Regions from separate parts of the Buttiauxella ferragutiae genome, predicted to be linked through region 2. Evidence: predicted binding sites of a transcription regulator. Region 2 holds the regulator's gene; the other holds the start of a gene.
What was found. The regulator Fur, encoded in region 2, represses iron uptake genes when iron is present. The targets are predictions, from matches to a motif close to ATAATAATGAGAACNACTATCAA.

Region 1 (8,164 bases), 620 kb from region 2:
CTGCACTTTGGCGTTTACCGGATAAGTAATGTATTGCTCCACGGTATGCACAAACGCATCCACCACACCATTTGCGACCTGACGTGGTGGCAGCGTGTAGGTATAAACCGGATCAAGCACCGCAAAGACAGGCTGCACGTGTTCAGACATAAATGCCTGTTTGTCGCCTGTAGTACGGCGAGATACGACAGCACCTTTGTTAGATTCAGAACCGGTTGCTGGCAGTGTCAGAACAGAGCCCATTGGGATGGCGCTTTTCACATCATTGCCGTGAGTCAGCAGAATATTCCATGGGTCGATATCAGCCGGGTAGTTGGCTGCCGCGGCGATGAACTTAGTACCATCCAGCACAGAACCACCGCCGACGGCTAACAGGAAAGTGACTTTCTGCTGGCGAACGATTTCGACTGCTTTCATCAGCGTTTCGTAAGTCGGGTTCGGTTCAATACCGCTAAACTCCAGCACGTCCAGCCCTTCAAGTTGGGAGTAAACCTGGTCCAGTACGCCATTTTTCTTCACGCTGCCGCCGCCGTAGGTAATCAGAACGCGGGCACCTGCTGGAATTTGTGCACGCAATTCGGAAACAGCGCCTTTACCAAACAGGATGCGAGTCGGGGTGTGTAGGTTGAAGTTGTTCATTATTGGTTCCCTTTGCTTGGGTAAACAGAGATTGCTTATCGCATTTGATGGTAGCCATTGTCGGCCTCGGGTGGCTATCTCTCAATGCTTATTCCTGCCTTTATCTTGCCTATTTCTCCTGGGTGCTGGAGAAATGAAAGAATTAGTTGCACACTGACATCGGTAGAAAAGCCATGCGGAGCGCAGGAAAATGAAGCGGAAGGCGATTTGTCAGCAGTTAACTAACAAAATTAATTTATTGATACAAAAAGAAAATAGTGGCCTGAGTTCTCTGCCAAACGTTAGCTTACTGTATGGCACGAAACCCTATGCGCGCACGCCAGTTATGTATGAGCCGGGGATCATTATTCTCTTTTCCGGCCATAAAACGGGTTATCTGAATGATCGCGTGTTTCGCTATGATGCCAACGAATACCTGCTATTGACCGTCCCACTCCCTTTTGAATGTGAAACCTTCGCTACCCCTGAAGTGCCGTTGGCCGGGCTGCGCATTAATATTGATATTTTGCAGCTTCAGGACTTGCTGATGGATATCGGCGAAGATGATTTATCGCACCCGCAAACCTGCTCGACCGGGATTAACTCCGCCCAGCTATCCGAAGAAATCCTTTGTGCTGCCGAGCGCTTGCTGGACGTGCTGGAACACCCGCTCGATGCGCGTATCTTGGGCAAACAAATTATCCGCGAGATTCTCTATCACATTCTGGTGGGGTCATGCGGTGCGGCACTGCTGGCGCTGGTTAGCCGGCAGACGCATTTCAGCCTGATAAGCCGGGTGCTCAGGCGCATTGAAACGCAGTACACAGAAAACCTGTCGGTGGACCAACTCGCCGCAGAAGCGAACATGAGTGTTTCGGCGTTTCATCACAACTTTAAGTCGGTCACCAGCACCTCGCCGCTGCAATATCTCAAGAGTTACCGTTTGCACAAAGCGCGAATGCTGATTTTGCATGATGGGATTAAAGCCAGTACCGCGGCGATTCGTGTCGGGTACGAAAGTGCATCGCAGTTTAGCCGCGAGTTTAAGCGTTACTTTGGTGTGACGCCGGGGGAAGATGCTGCGCGGATGCGGGTGATTTAAAGGAAAGTGAACAGCGTTAGCGGGGTGGATAATGTCACGTTATCCACCCTGTAATGTCTTATGCCGGGTTAAATTTTTTCTTGATGACCACAAACAGAGTACCCACAAGTCCTGCTACCAGCAGCGCCATCGGTAGCACCATCAGGCAAGTCATCACCTGATCTTCATGGCGTTTCACAAATGGAATCATGCTCAGGGCAAAGCCCAGACTCGTCACACTGCCGACCCATAACAGTCCACTTAACCAGTTAAACACCTGGAAGCGACGGTTGCTGAGCCCAGAAATCCCCGCCATGGTAGGCAATAACGTGCGGACAAACGCTAAAAAGCGGCCCGCTAACAAAGCGGCTAACCCGTGCCGGTCAAACATCACCGTCGCCCGCTGGTGGTATTGCGGTGGTAGTTGTTTCAGCCAGCTTTTCACTATTTTGGTATTACCGAGCCAGCGCCCTTGTGCGTAGCTCAACCAGCAGCCAAGGCTCGCCGCCGCGGTGAGGATCAATAAGGTGGGGACAAAACCCATCACCCCTTTCGCCACTAAGGCTCCCGCGAGTAACAGCAGACTGTCGCCCGGCAAAAATGAGGCGGGTAGTAATCCATTTTCGAGAAACAGCGTCGCAAACATGACGCAATAAACCACTCCAACAACATGAGGGTCCGCGAGTGCAGCAAAATCATGTTGCCAAAGCGCCTGAACAATATTGTGTATAACAGCCATGGCAAATCCTGTGGAACCGCTTTATTGGGCGTACCTAAATCTAAAGTCATTAGCTTAGGCACACCTTAATTTTAGGGACATAGTGTAACGCTAAATGGCCTGCGACACCTTGATCACAGGCTCAACAAATCACCATGAAAGCAAAAAAACTGTTCTTTGCGGTGTCCACATTTGGCAATTTTAGGCGATACGCTGGAAACCTGCGTCCAGATCGGCAATCAGGTCGTCCACATTCTCCAGCCCGATATGAACACGCACCAGCGTTCCGGTGAAGTCTATTCCCCCGGCAGGGCGAATCTCCGCGAGTTCTTCTGGCTGGTTGGCCAGAATCAGCGATTCATATCCGCCCCATGAATAGGCCATACTAAAGTAGTTGAAATTGTCCAGGTAGCTTTGATACTGGTCATTATTCAAACGCTTTTTAAGCACAAATGAGAACAAGCCGCTGCTCCCTGTAAAGTCTCGTTTCCAAAACTCGTGGCCTTTGCTGCCGGGCAATGCAGGATGATTGACGCGCTCAACCTGCGGATGTTGCGCCAGCCATTCGGCAATTTTCAGGCTGCTTTCATGATGTTGACGCAGACGCACGCCTAATGTGCGCAAACCACGGCTGGTCATATAAGCAGTATCTGCATCCAGCATTTGCCCCATCAGATACGAGTTCTCACGCAACTGATCCCAGCAGCGGGCGTTTGATACCGCTGTTCCGACCATCGCATCCGAATGGCCAATCAGGTATTTGGTTCCCGCCTGAATTGAAATATCAATGCCGAAATCCAGCGCTTTAAACAAAATGCCCGCCGCCCAGGTGTTATCGATCATGATGATGGCGTCAGGGGCCACGCTGCGTATCGCCTGAACAATGGCTGGAACGTCATGTACTTCCATTGTTATCGAACCAGGCGATTCCAGAAATACAACTTTAGTATTGGGTTGCACGAGTTGGGCAATGCCTGCGCCAATCATCGGGTCAAACCAGGTGGTCGTGACGCCGAGTTTAGCGAGGATTTTGGTGCAGAAATCCTGGCTGGGTTCGTAGGCGGAGCCGGTCATCAGCACATTATCGCCATGTTCGACAAAGGCCAGAATCGCATTGGCGACGGCTGCGGCACCGCAAGGGTAAAGTGCGCAACCCGCACCGCCTTCCAGTTCGCACATGGCTTCTTGCAACGAGAAGTGGGTCAGGGTGCCACGGCGACCATAAAACAGCTCGCCTTTCGCGCGGTTTTCCGTGGCCTGTTTTTTGGCTTCGACGGTTTCAAAAACCAATGATGACGCGCGTTGAATGACGCTGTTAACCGAACCCTGGGTGAATTTTTTATCGCGCCCGGCATTAACCAGCGCCGTTTCAATGTGCTTGTCAGTCATGTTCACTTTGCCCTATTTAACCATCTGGATGTCCAAAACTAACTTATCATGCTTTTGCTGCGTAAACGCAAGGAATCCATGGACAATTTAAGGCACTCTTTAAATACTAATGAGAACTACTATCAATTCGATGTCGTTTTGATATTATTGCGCACAGTTTTAGTATTATTTCGCGGTGGAGAGTAAGAGTGACGAATAATTTGATGCAGACAGATCTCTCTGTCTGGGGCATGTATCAGCATGCTGACATCGTGGTAAAGATTGTGATGATCGGCCTGATTCTGGCCTCTGTCGTCACCTGGGCAATCTTCTTTAGCAAAAGTGTTGAGCTGATGTCGCAAAAGCGCCGTCTGAAGCGTGAACAACAACATTTAGCTAATGCCCGCTCTCTGGATGAAGCCAGCGAAATGGCCGAAACGTTTGATGCAAAAAGCCTGAGCACGATGCTTATCAATGAAGCGCAAAATGAGCTTGAGCTTTCCACAGGTAGCGAAGATAACGAAGGTATTAAAGAGCGTACCGGTTTTCGCCTTGAGCGTCGAGTTGCGGCGGTGGGTCGCCACATGGGGCGCGGTAATGGCTTCCTGGCGACTATTGGTGCCATTTCCCCATTTGTCGGTCTGTTTGGTACCGTCTGGGGCATCATGAACAGCTTTATTGGTATCGCACAGTCACAAACTACTAACCTTGCTGTTGTTGCACCAGGTATTGCCGAAGCCTTGCTGGCCACGGCTATCGGCCTGGTGGCAGCGATTCCGGCGGTTGTTATCTACAACGTATTTGCTCGGGTGATTGGCGGTTACAAAGCTTCTCTGGGCGACGTTGCTGCTCAGGTTTTACTGCTGCAAAGCCGTGACCTCGATTTAGCAGCCAGTTCTCTTGCTCGCCCGGTTCGTACCGCTCAGAAACTGCGTGTAGGTTGATCCCATGGCTTTGCGTCTTAACGAAAATCTCGACGATAACGGTGAAATGCACGAAATCAACGTGACACCTTTTATCGATGTCATGTTGGTATTGCTGATTATCTTCATGGTGGCAGCGCCGCTGGCGACCGTCGATGTGAAGGTTAACCTTCCCGCGTCTTCAAGCCAGCCGCAGCCGCGTCCGGAAAAACCGGTCTACCTGTCTGTCAAAGCCGATCACACGATGTTTATCGGCAACGATGAAGTGACCAAAGAGAGCATGGTCAATGCTCTGATTGCTGCGACAGAAGGCAAGAAAGACACCACGATTTTCTTCCGCGCCGACAAATCAGTTGATTACGAAACGATGATGAATGTGATGGATACGCTGCATCAGGCAGGGTATTTGAAGATTGGCCTGGTTGGGCAAGAAGTCACGAAAACCCAATAAGCATCAATTTTCCTTTCTCTCCATCGCATCACATATATAGAGCGGCCTGCTGGTTAAACTAGCAGGCCGCTTTTTCATAAAGCGAATGAGCGACAGCTGGCGATTTCCGTGTTTCGCCTGGCACGAATGGTTTTGCTGGGCTAATCTCGGGCATTGCCAGGAGACACGCGCTAATGAAAACCGAACGCCACCAGCAACTGGTTCAACTTGTCGAGCAGTACAACAATCTGACCACACAACAGCTGGCGCAGTTATTAGGCGTGAGCCAGGAAACTGTGCGGCGCGATCTGCGTGTACTACAAAAGCAGGGGAAAATTGTTCGCCAACATGGGCGGGCAAAGCGCATTAATCGAGGCGCAGACGAAAGCGGTGATCCTTTCACCGCCCGCCTGAAAAGCCATCTCAATAGCAAAGCGGATATTGCTCATCGCGCTCTGGCCTGGATTGTGCCGGGCATGGTGATTGCACTGGATGCCAGCTCAACGTGTTGGTATCTGGCGCGATTACTGCCAGATATTCCTCTCACTGTTTTCACCAATAGTGAACGTATTTGCCAGGCGTTATCCAGGCGCGAGCATATTAAGCTGATTAGCACTGGCGGTCTTCTCCAGCGCAAATATGCCTGCTATATCAATGCCCCGCTGGCAGCGCATCTTAAATCGATGGATATCGACTTGTTCCTGTTTTCCTGCGAGGGGGTGGATAGCGACGGAACGTTATGGGACACGCGCAGCTGGAATGCCGAATATAAAACGATGTTGCTCAAGCGATCAGCACAGTCCTTGCTGTTGATCGACAAGAGTAAATTTGACCGGGTGAGTGAAGTCCGGATCGGTGAGCAGGCTGATGTGACCGAAATTATTAGTGAAGGCGAGCATACTTTAACGCCTTACAAATGCGGAGTTTTGTAGTTGTTTTCCAGCAACGCACGCGTGCACGACAAACTTTGCGCCTCTTCATCTCTTAGTTTCTGATAAACCACTTCAAGCCGGGCAAGGATCTCGTTTTTCCACCGCGGCTGGTGGGCGATGATTTCACAGAGCACCGCTCCGTAAACTTCTTCTTTTACCCGCCAGGGAAAGATCTGGTGGCGGTTATGCCATTTCTGTTCAACCAGTGCCGAGGTGATATTGAGCTGGCTTTGGGTAAAGCGCGCAATATTTCCATTTTTAATCTGCACTAGTGCTGCAATATTTTCGCGTAATAAGGTGTTATCGGATTCTGCACCCACAGGTGAATCGGAACTGTGCAGAACCTCAGGAAGTTCTTCAGACATTGAGATTACTCGTCCAGTGAATAAAACATCGGCCAGCTTTTTTCCTGGGTGAGTTGATTGACCCAGATTTGCTGTGAATGGTGACTTATCTGCAATTCTTTATCTTCTATTAGCATTTGCAGGTCGGCAGGACTGATCTTTTCTTGCTCAATTAATTCATTTAATACGGTGACCAGCGCTTCAATTTTAAGCGCGCAAAATAATCGGTCTTTTAAATGTCGGTCGCTTTCTTCAAGCAGAGTATTTTTCGCCTGCCCAGCGTAATGATTTGCGCTAAGAACCGTTTTCTCGAGCGATAAAATATTATCCTGGGGATTTAGTGTTAGAGCGCTATCTTCTGCTAATGGTATAAATGCAACCTGCATAGCAGGAAGCATTCCTGGTACCATGTTTTTAGGTAACATATATAAATATCCTGTTATATCAATAGAATGAGATGCGTAGTCACCAAGAATAGCGTTGACAACATTTTGCCTCAAAATTACTATAAAAAAAACAGGAGTCCCCATGCAAAGTGTCTTTTATTCAATTGTATTAATACTATTGTTGCTGTGCGGCGTATTGATGCTAATGCGTGAAAAATCCCATTCCAGCGTCAACCCCATCCCTCAGGCTTCCCCTAAATTAAATTTCTCGCAGAGTGATGAACATGAAGATTACTTTGCGAAATTAATTTTAAAAATCACCCCTGATTATTATTGGCGAGTAAGCCATGAATATGCAGATTTTAACCACGCCACTATTAAGCGTATGAGTATCGATATGCTTAGCGCCGATCCCAAACTCTTTAGTGCCCAACGGCGATGCAGCGATTTAAATTCCGCTATCTATCGCTATTACGACAATCTCAGAAAACGTTGCACTGAGGGTGAAAAAGTCTCTTTTGCTGACATCGAAGTGCTGAACTTACGGCAGTGTTTTGATGAGTTCAGCCAGGATGCTTACCCAGCGCTGGTGGCACTGGTTTGGCCGCATTACCAGCGGCCGGAAGTCAGTCTCCATAACGTGTAAGCCCCATGCCAAACAGCCTGACTCAGTATCAGGCTGTTTTTAAAATAAAAAAAATAGAAGTCTAAAAATAGACCGATTCTCTCGTGGCTAAATTTCATACAGCGGTTATTATTTGCTCACCCAAAAGGAGTTGTTCGTCCCATTGCTAAAAATCAGCAATGGCTTGTTTCGCTGTATTTGCCAGTAGATGAAAGATATTTCTTATGCCTCGTTTAAAAAAATTAATTGCCGCAACTTTGTTTATTATTCCTGTTATTTTTAGTGCAAATTCCTTTGCTTTTAATATGCCAAAGGAATTTGCATCAATCGCAAGCCAGTCGCTTGCCAAGAAAGATGTGTTCTCTGAAAAAGGGAACTATATAAAGAATGATGATCACGGTAATACCAATAGTATTAAGTCTGCCATATTGGCACAATTTTCAAACTGGAAAGGAACGCGTTATCACCTTGGCGGTACGACACATCAAGGTGTCGATTGTTCTGCACTGATGCAGCATATATTTAGCGATTCATTCCATAAATCATTACCGAGAACCACAACGCAGCAAATAAAAAATGGGCAGCCTGTCAGCAAAGAAAAACTCGAGCCGGGTGATTTAGTCTTTTTTAGAACGTCGCCGGGGATGCGCCATGTCGGTGTTTATGTTGGCGATAACCAGTTTGTCCACGCCTCAAGCAGTGTCGGTGTCACCATGTCTTCTCTGGCGAACCGTTATTG
Region 2 (8,164 bases):
CAAAAAAAGGGTGTTTAATTTGCGATACGAATTAATTTTTCACACACTCAGAAGGTTGGTGAATCTTCGCCATGCTTTCAAGGTTTGTTAAACAATAATAAAACTGCTTTGAACGAGCCTTAACGGGGTCTCATAGGGGGAATTAACGTGAGTATTCTTGGTTACATGCAAAAGGTTGGCCGCGCACTTATGGTGCCGGTTGCCACATTACCAGCCGCAGCCATATTAATGGGTGTTGGCTACTGGATTGACCCAACGAGCTGGGGCGGTGATAACGCATTAGCCGCGTTGTTCATCAAATCTGGTGCTGCAATTATTGATAACATGGGTGTGCTGTTTGCCATTGGTGTGGCTTACGGTATGTCCAAAGATAAAGATGGTGCTGCTGCACTAACCGGCTTTGTCGGTTTCCTGGTTCTGACCACACTTTGTTCGCCAGCGGCTGTTTCCATGATCAAGCATATTCCGCTGGATCAGGTTCCGTTTGCGTTCTCTAAAATTCAGAACCAATTTGTTGGTATCATGGTGGGGATTATCTCCGCAGAGTTGTACAACCGCTTCAGCAGTGTCGAACTGCCAAGAGCGTTGTCCTTCTTCAGCGGCCGCCGCCTGGTTCCAATCCTCACCTCCTTCGTGATGATTGCTGTTGCCTTTATCATGATGTTCATCTGGCCAATCGTGTTTAGCGGCCTGGTAAACTTTGGTGAGCACATTCAGAAGTTGGGTTCTGTTGGCGCAGGTGTTTATGCGTTCTTCAACCGTCTGCTGATTCCAGTGGGTCTGCACCACGCGCTGAACTCCGTATTCTGGTTCGACGTTGCGGGTATCAACGATATTCCTAAGTTCCTTGGCGGTGCTAAATCTATCGCTGAAGGTACCGGTATTGTGGGTATCACAGGTCGTTACCAGGCTGGTTTCTTCCCAATCATGATGTTCGGTCTTCCAGGTGCTGCGCTGGCAATTTACCAGTGTGCGCGTCCTGAAAACAAAGCCAAAGTCATGGGTATCATGATGGCGGGTGCGTTTGCTGCCTTCTTTACTGGTATCACCGAACCGTTGGAATTCTCCTTCATGTTCGTGGCCCCAGTTCTGTATCTGATTCACGCAGTGCTGACGGGTATCTCCGTATTTATCGCAGCAAGCATGCATTGGATTGCTGGTTTCGGCTTCAGTGCGGGTCTGGTGGATATGGTGCTTTCTTCCCGTAACCCACTGGCGACACACTGGTACATGCTGATCCCGCAAGGCCTGGTGTTCTTCGCTATCTACTACGTTGTGTTCCGTTTCACTATCACCAAATTCAATCTGTTGACCCCAGGGCGTGAACTGGCTGTTGCAGGTGATGAAACTGATGGTCAGGACGTGAATGTTAGCGCCAATAGCAATCAAGATGTTTCTGAGCTGGCTCGTCAGTACATCGCTGCTGTGGGTGGCTCAGCTAACCTGACAGGCATCGACGCGTGTATCACTCGTCTGCGCCTGAACGTAAAAGACTCTTCATTGGTTAACGAATCTTTGGCTAAACGCCTGGGTGCAACCGGTGTTATCCGTCTGAACAAAACCAGCGTGCAAATCATCGTCGGCTTCGTCGCTGAGAAAATTGCTAACGCAATGAAAACGGTAGGTGATGTTGCAGCGGCTCCAGTTAGCGCTACAGCTGCACCGGTTGCCGCAGCTACTGCAAAACCACAGGCTGTACCAAACGCTGTCACCATCGCCGCTCTGGTTTCTCCAGTAACGGGTGATGTGGTTGCTCTGGAACAAGTTCCAGATGAAGCCTTCGCCAGCAAAGCAGTAGGTGATGGTGTTGCTGTTAAGCCAACCGAGAAAATGGTTGTCGCGCCAGCTGCCGGTACTATCGTTAAGATCTTTAATACCAACCACGCGTTCTGTCTGGAAACCGAAAAAGGTGCAGAAATCGTTGTCCATATGGGCATTGATACTGTCGCACTGAACGGCCAGGGCTTTACTCGTCTGGTAGAAGAGGGTGCTGAAGTGGTTGCAGGCCAGCCGATTCTGGAAATGGACCTTGATTTCCTGAACGCAAATGCTCGCTCCATGATTAGCCCGGTTGTTTGCAGCAACATTGATGACTACAGCGGTCTGGTTATTCAGGCGCAAGGTTCAGTGGTTGCGGGGCAAACGCCTCTGTACGAAATTAAAGGCAAATAATCGCTCCTGAGTCATAGATTGTGCCTTTAGCGGCTGGAGAGTATTTTCTCCAGCCGCTTTTTTATTGCTCCAGCTTGACCCTTCCCGATCCCCTTATTTATTCAACAAAAGGTTGTTTCCGACGCTTGCTTATAAGATCATGTGCCGATAACTGAAGTTTTTGCACAGAGGAACCCGCGATGAGTGAGGCAGAAGCCCGCCCAACTAACTTTATTCGCCAGATTATTGATGAAGATTTGGCTAATGGTAAGCACACCAGCATTTGCACCCGTTTTCCGCCAGAGCCAAATGGCTATCTGCATATCGGCCATGCAAAATCCATCTGCCTGAACTTTGGTATCGCACAAGATTATCAAGGGCAGTGCAACCTGCGTTTCGATGACACTAACCCAGCAAAAGAAGACATCGAATTCGTAGATTCAATTAAGCACGATGTTGAATGGCTTGGTTTTCACTGGTCAGGCAATGTGCGCTACTCCTCCGATTATTTCGATCAGTTGTTCAACTATGCTGTAGAGCTTGTCAATAAAGGTCTGGCGTATGTTGACGAACTGACTCCAGAGCAGATCCGTGAATATCGCGGCTCATTGACCGCACCTGGGAAAAATAGCCCATACCGCGATCGTAGCGTCGAGGAAAACCTCGCGCTGTTCGAGAAAATGCGTAACGGTGAATTTGCTGAAGGCACTGCGTGCCTGCGTGCGAAAATCGACATGGCATCACCATTTATCGTGATGCGCGATCCGGTTATTTATCGCATCAAATTTGCTGAACACCATCAGACTGGTACCAAGTGGTGCATCTATCCGATGTACGACTTCACGCACTGCATTTCCGATGCGCTGGAAGGTATTACTCACTCTTTATGTACGCTGGAGTTCCAGGACAACCGTCGTCTGTACGATTGGGTGCTGGATAACATCACTATTCCTGTGCACCCGCGTCAGTACGAGTTCTCTCGCCTGAATCTCGAATACTCCATCATGTCTAAGCGTAAGCTGAACCTGCTGGTGACTGAGAAAGTAGTGGAAGGGTGGGATGACCCACGTATGCCAACCATTTCTGGCCTGCGTCGTCGTGGTTACACTGCCGGTTCTATTCGTGAGTTCTGTAAGCGTATTGGCGTGACCAAACAAGACAACACCGTTGAAATGGCTGCTTTGGAATCATGTATTCGTGATGACCTGAACGAAAACGCCCCGCGCGCGATGGCAGTGCTCGATCCGGTGAAAGTGATTATTGAAAACTTCCCGCAGGGCGAAGTGGAAATGGTCACCATGCCAAACCATCCGAACAAGCCAGAAATGGGTAGCCGCCAGGTGCCGTTCAGCCGTGAGATTTACATTGATCGTGCTGACTTCCGCGAAGAAGCGAATAAGCAGTACAAGCGTCTGGTGTTGGGCAAAGAAGTCCGCCTGCGTAATGCTTATGTGATTAAAGCCGATCGTGTTGAGAAAGATGAAGCCGGGAATATCACCGTGCTGCATTGTTCCTACGATCCGGACACATTAAGCAAAGACCCGGCTGATGGCCGTAAAGTAAAAGGCGTTATTCATTGGGTAAGTGCTGAACACGCCTTGCCAGTTGAAATTCGCCTTTACGACCGTCTGTTCAGCGTGGCTAACCCAGGTGCGGCGGAAGATTTACTGGCAACGATCAACCCAGAGTCTCTGGTGATTAAGCAAGGTTTCGTCGAACCAAGCCTGCAAAATGCTGAGAAAGGCAAAGCGTATCAGTTCGAGCGTGAAGGTTATTTCTGCCTTGATAGCCGTCTGGCAACTGCGGAAAAACTGGTGTTTAACCGCACCGTTGGTTTGCGTGATACCTGGGCCAAAATAGGCGAGTAATTAGTTATACACGCAGTCAATATGTAACAAAGACGCCGCAAATCGCGGCGTTTTTTTTTGCTTAATAATCACAGGATTAAATATTTACTTACATTCGCGATGCGAATTAATGTTATTTATATTTCCCTGGGAATTCTCTGGCTGGTCAATCTCGGAACATAATAAATCCTTTCTTTTATCATGTGAGCGCTCTCATATGGTGGTTTATATCAATATTTGTTGATTTATAAACATAAAATTCCACAGTTGATTTTTGTTACAAATACTCATGAATTATGTGCTCTCTGTCATAATATCGGAATGAACTCTTACAAAGTCGTTGATAATTCGCGTCGCGAAAAATAGTCTTATGGGGAGCAGTAAATGCGGGAAAATATTTATAACCGCTTTAGCCGTTAGGCATTTTTACTTTTTTCGCTATCTGACGTCTTTTAACGTCCGGCGATTATTTATACGTCAAAGAGGAATTTTATATGCGTACGTTTAGTGGCAAACGTAGTGCGCTGGCCCTTGCTATTGCAGGCGTCACGGCTCTTTCTGGACTGGTTGTTATCCCTCAGGCAAGTGCAGCAGGTTTTTTTGATGATTCAACACTGACCGGTGGTGTTTATTACTGGCAGCGTGAACGTGACCGTAAAGATGTTACGACAGATAAATATGAAACTAACCTTTCTCACGCTACCTGGAACGCCAATCTGGACTTCCAGTCCGGTTATGCTGCTGACATGTTTGGTCTGGATATCGCCGCCTTTACTGCTATCGAAATGGCAGAAAATGGCGACAGCGGCCACCCGAACGAAATCGCATTTTCCTCTTCAAACAAAGCTTACGATGAAGATTATTCCGGCGATAAGAGCGGTATAAGCCTTTATAAAGCCGCAGCTAAATTCAAATACGGCCCGGTTTGGGCCCGTGCGGGTTACATCCAGCCAACAGGGCAATCTTTATTAGCACCACACTGGAGTTTCATGCCTGGTACTTACCAGGGCGCTGAAGCCGGGGCAAACTTTGATTATGCCGATGCCGGTGCTCTGAGCTTCTCCTACATGTGGACCAATGAGTATAAAGCTCCGTGGCACCTGGAGATGGACAAGTTCTATCAGAACGATAAGAACACCAAAGTTGAGTATCTGCACTCGCTGGGCGCGAAGTATGACTTCAAAAATGATCTGATTCTTGAAGCGGCATTCGGTCAGGCAGAAGGGTATATCGACCAATACTTCACTAAAGCAAGCTACAAATTTGATGTAGCTGGCAGCCCATTGTCTACCAGCTACCAGTTCTACGGTTCGCGTGACAAAGTCTCTGATGGCAGCGTTAACGATCTGTATGACGGCACGGCATGGTTGCAGGCTCTGACATTCGGCTACAAAGTGGGCCAGGTTGACCTGCGCCTCGAAGGTACCATGGTCAAGGCTGATGGCCAGCAGGGCTACTTCCTGCAACGTATGACCCCAACTTACGCATCGTCAAACGGTCGTCTGGATATCTGGTGGGATAACCGTTCTGACTTCAACGCCAATGGTGAAAAAGCCATCTTCGCGGGTGCCATGTATGACCTGAGCAATTGGGATCTGGCTGGTTGGGCTGTAGGTGCTTCGTATGTTTACGCATGGGATGCAAAACCAAGCTCTAAACCAACCACTGACGGTTACTACGATGCTGACAATCGCCTGAAAGAATCGGCGTACAGCCTTGATGCGTTGTACACCATTCAGGATGGGCGCGCGAAAGGCACTCTGTTCAAACTGCACTTCACTCAATACGACAACCACTCCGACATCCCAAGCTGGGGCGGTGGTTACGGCAACATCTTCCAGGATGAGCGTGACGTGAAATTCATCGTCATCGCACCGTTCACCATCTTCTGATTCGATTCCGGGCGTGAAAGCGCCCGGTTTTATAAAGGATATCGAGCATGAAAAAAATCATTTTGGTTACGGTCATGGCTTTAGGTTTGAGCGCCTGCGCACAACCCTCTAAAACGGCACCGGAAGATACAAAACTGAAACAAGCCTATAGCGCCTGTATCAATACCGCAGAAGGGAATCCTGATAAAATTCAGGCCTGTCAGAGCGTGTTAAACGTGCTGGGTCAGGAAAAGGAACACCAGGAATTTGCGAAGAAAGAAACGGTGCGCACCCTGGATTATCAAAACTGTATTCAGGCCACTCGTACTGGTAACGACCAGGCGGTAAAAGCCAAGTGCGATAAAATCTGGCAAGAGATTCGTGCGAACAACAAGTAATCTGTGAATTCAGGCAATAAAAAAACCGGTGAGCTTCCTCACCGGTTTTTTTATACCTGACATCTGGTTCAGAATGTCAGATATGCGGATTACTTTTCGCTGATTTCGTGTGCATTCTCGTCGGTACGGCAATCACCTTCAGCGCAGTGACCGTAAAGGTACAGGCTGTGGTTGGTCAGACGGATGCCATGGCGTGATGCGATTTCACGCTGACGAGATTCAATTGAATCATCACTGAACTCAATAACTTTGCCGCAGTCCAGGCAAATCAGGTGGTCGTGGTGATGTTGTTGAGTTAACTCGAATACGGATTTGCCGCCTTCGAAGTTGTGACGAGTGACAATGCCTGCATCATCAAACTGGTTTAGTACACGATAAACTGTGGCGAGACCAATTTCTTCGCCCATATCAATCAGACGTTTGTATAAGTCTTCCGCACTGACATGATGGTTCACCGGACCCTGTAGCACTTCAAGGATTTTTAATCGCGGAAGCGTGACTTTCAGGCCGGCCTTCTTCAATGCGGTATTATTGTCAGTCATGCGGAAATTGTCCTGTTGCTTAACGGATCGCTCGGACTCAGGGTGAGCGTTAAGATGAATGCGTCTCATTATAGAACTGCAGATTCTAAATGGAAACCGCAAGTATTATTCATAATCAAGCTAAAAAATGGCGGCTGAGTCGCGATTTAATTGCCTTGTTAGCTATTTAGCCAGGGGGTCATTGTACAGGGACAAACCGAAAAGTTAAAAATTTGTAGCGATTATTTTAATCGGAATAATCTATCAATGTGACGCAACCCGTTTAAAAGCTGCGTCACATCCAGAATCAGGCGTTGATGATATCTGCCAGGTTCAGCTCGTCAGAAACTTGTTTGACCCATTTCTGAACGCGTTCAGCAGTCAGTTCTGGTTGACGATCTTCATCGATAGCCAGACCGACAAAGTGATCGTCGTCAGCCAGACCTTTAGAGGCTTCAAAATGGTAGCCCGCCGTTGGCCAGTGACCGACGATAGCAGCACCGCGTGGCTCAATGATGTCACGGATAGTGCCCAATGCGTCACAGAAGTATTCTGCATAGTCTTCCTGGTCACCACAGCCGAACAGGGCGACCAGTTTGCCGTTGAAATCAACTTCTTCCAGAGTCGGGAAGAAGTCATCCCAGTCGCATTGCGCTTCACCGTAATACCACGTTGGAATGCCGAGAAGCAGAATGTCGAAGCCTTCCAGGTCTTCTTTGCTGCTCTTAGCAATGTCATGCACCTCAGCAACGTCTTTACCGAGCTGTTTTTGAATCATCTTCGCGATATTTTCGGTGTTACCAGTGTCGCTGCCGAAAAAAATGCCTACGATTGCCATGAGTAAAATAACCTCTTGATACTTAATGGTATGGTGGCTGCTAATTGGCCACAGATAGGGCAATCATAGCAGAACACATTGCGGTGCGGAAACTGCTATCAGCCTGTTGTGCACAGACTGCAACATCGTATTCCGTGCATATAGCCTTTCAACTAACTGAGATGCTGCTTCAGTTGCGCGAGTAGAATCTCTTCAATCAACTCACTACGACTGATATTGCGCGCTTCAGCCAGATGATTTAGTGCATCTACTGCATCGTTATTGAGCTTCAGTTCCACTCGCTTCAGGCCGCGTACTTTATCGCGCTTGAGCTGGTTGCGTTTGTTGATACGCAGTTGCTCATCACGCGTCAGCGGATTAGTTTTTGGCCGCCCGGGGCGACGCTCGTCCGCGAACAGATCTAATGTAGTACGGTCCGTTTGTTCTTTTGCCATGATTAGACTACTGACAGGGAATTCAGGTGGCACGGAGCGGGGTGCTCTGGCGCATTTTAGCGCGCAATCATACATCAGCATGGCTTGCGCGCCAACGCGTTAGC

Region 1: the regulator Fur is predicted to act here: its motif matches at 3,910-3,932, upstream of exbB (tol-pal system-associated acyl-CoA thioesterase).

What each region holds. Positions count from the first base shown of each region.
Region 1 covers NZ_CP093332.1:4,465,251-4,473,414, reverse strand. The annotation lists gene yqhD (alcohol dehydrogenase) at 1-639, opposite strand, end outside; gene MNO13_RS20595 (AraC family transcriptional regulator) at 830-1,720, shown strand; gene MNO13_RS20590 (DedA family protein) at 1,779-2,438, opposite strand; gene metC (cystathionine beta-lyase) at 2,619-3,806, opposite strand; gene exbB (tol-pal system-associated acyl-CoA thioesterase) at 3,995-4,729, shown strand; gene exbD (TonB system transport protein ExbD) at 4,734-5,159, shown strand; gene fucR (L-fucose operon activator) at 5,333-6,070, shown strand; gene MNO13_RS20565 (cytoplasmic protein) at 6,049-6,435, opposite strand; gene MNO13_RS20560 (hypothetical protein) at 6,441-6,839, opposite strand; gene MNO13_RS20555 (ESA_00282 family adhesion-associated protein) at 6,943-7,446, shown strand; gene MNO13_RS20550 (NlpC/P60 family protein) at 7,650-8,164, shown strand, end outside.
Region 2 covers NZ_CP093332.1:3,840,715-3,848,878, reverse strand. The annotation lists gene nagE (N-acetylglucosamine-specific PTS transporter subunit IIBC) at 148-2,172, shown strand; gene glnS (glutamine--tRNA ligase) at 2,352-4,019, shown strand; gene chiP (chitoporin ChiP) at 4,493-5,890, shown strand; gene chiQ (ChiQ/YbfN family lipoprotein) at 5,938-6,267, shown strand; gene fur (ferric iron uptake transcriptional regulator) at 6,357-6,809, opposite strand; gene fldA (flavodoxin FldA) at 7,096-7,626, opposite strand; gene ybfE (LexA regulated protein) at 7,779-8,060, opposite strand.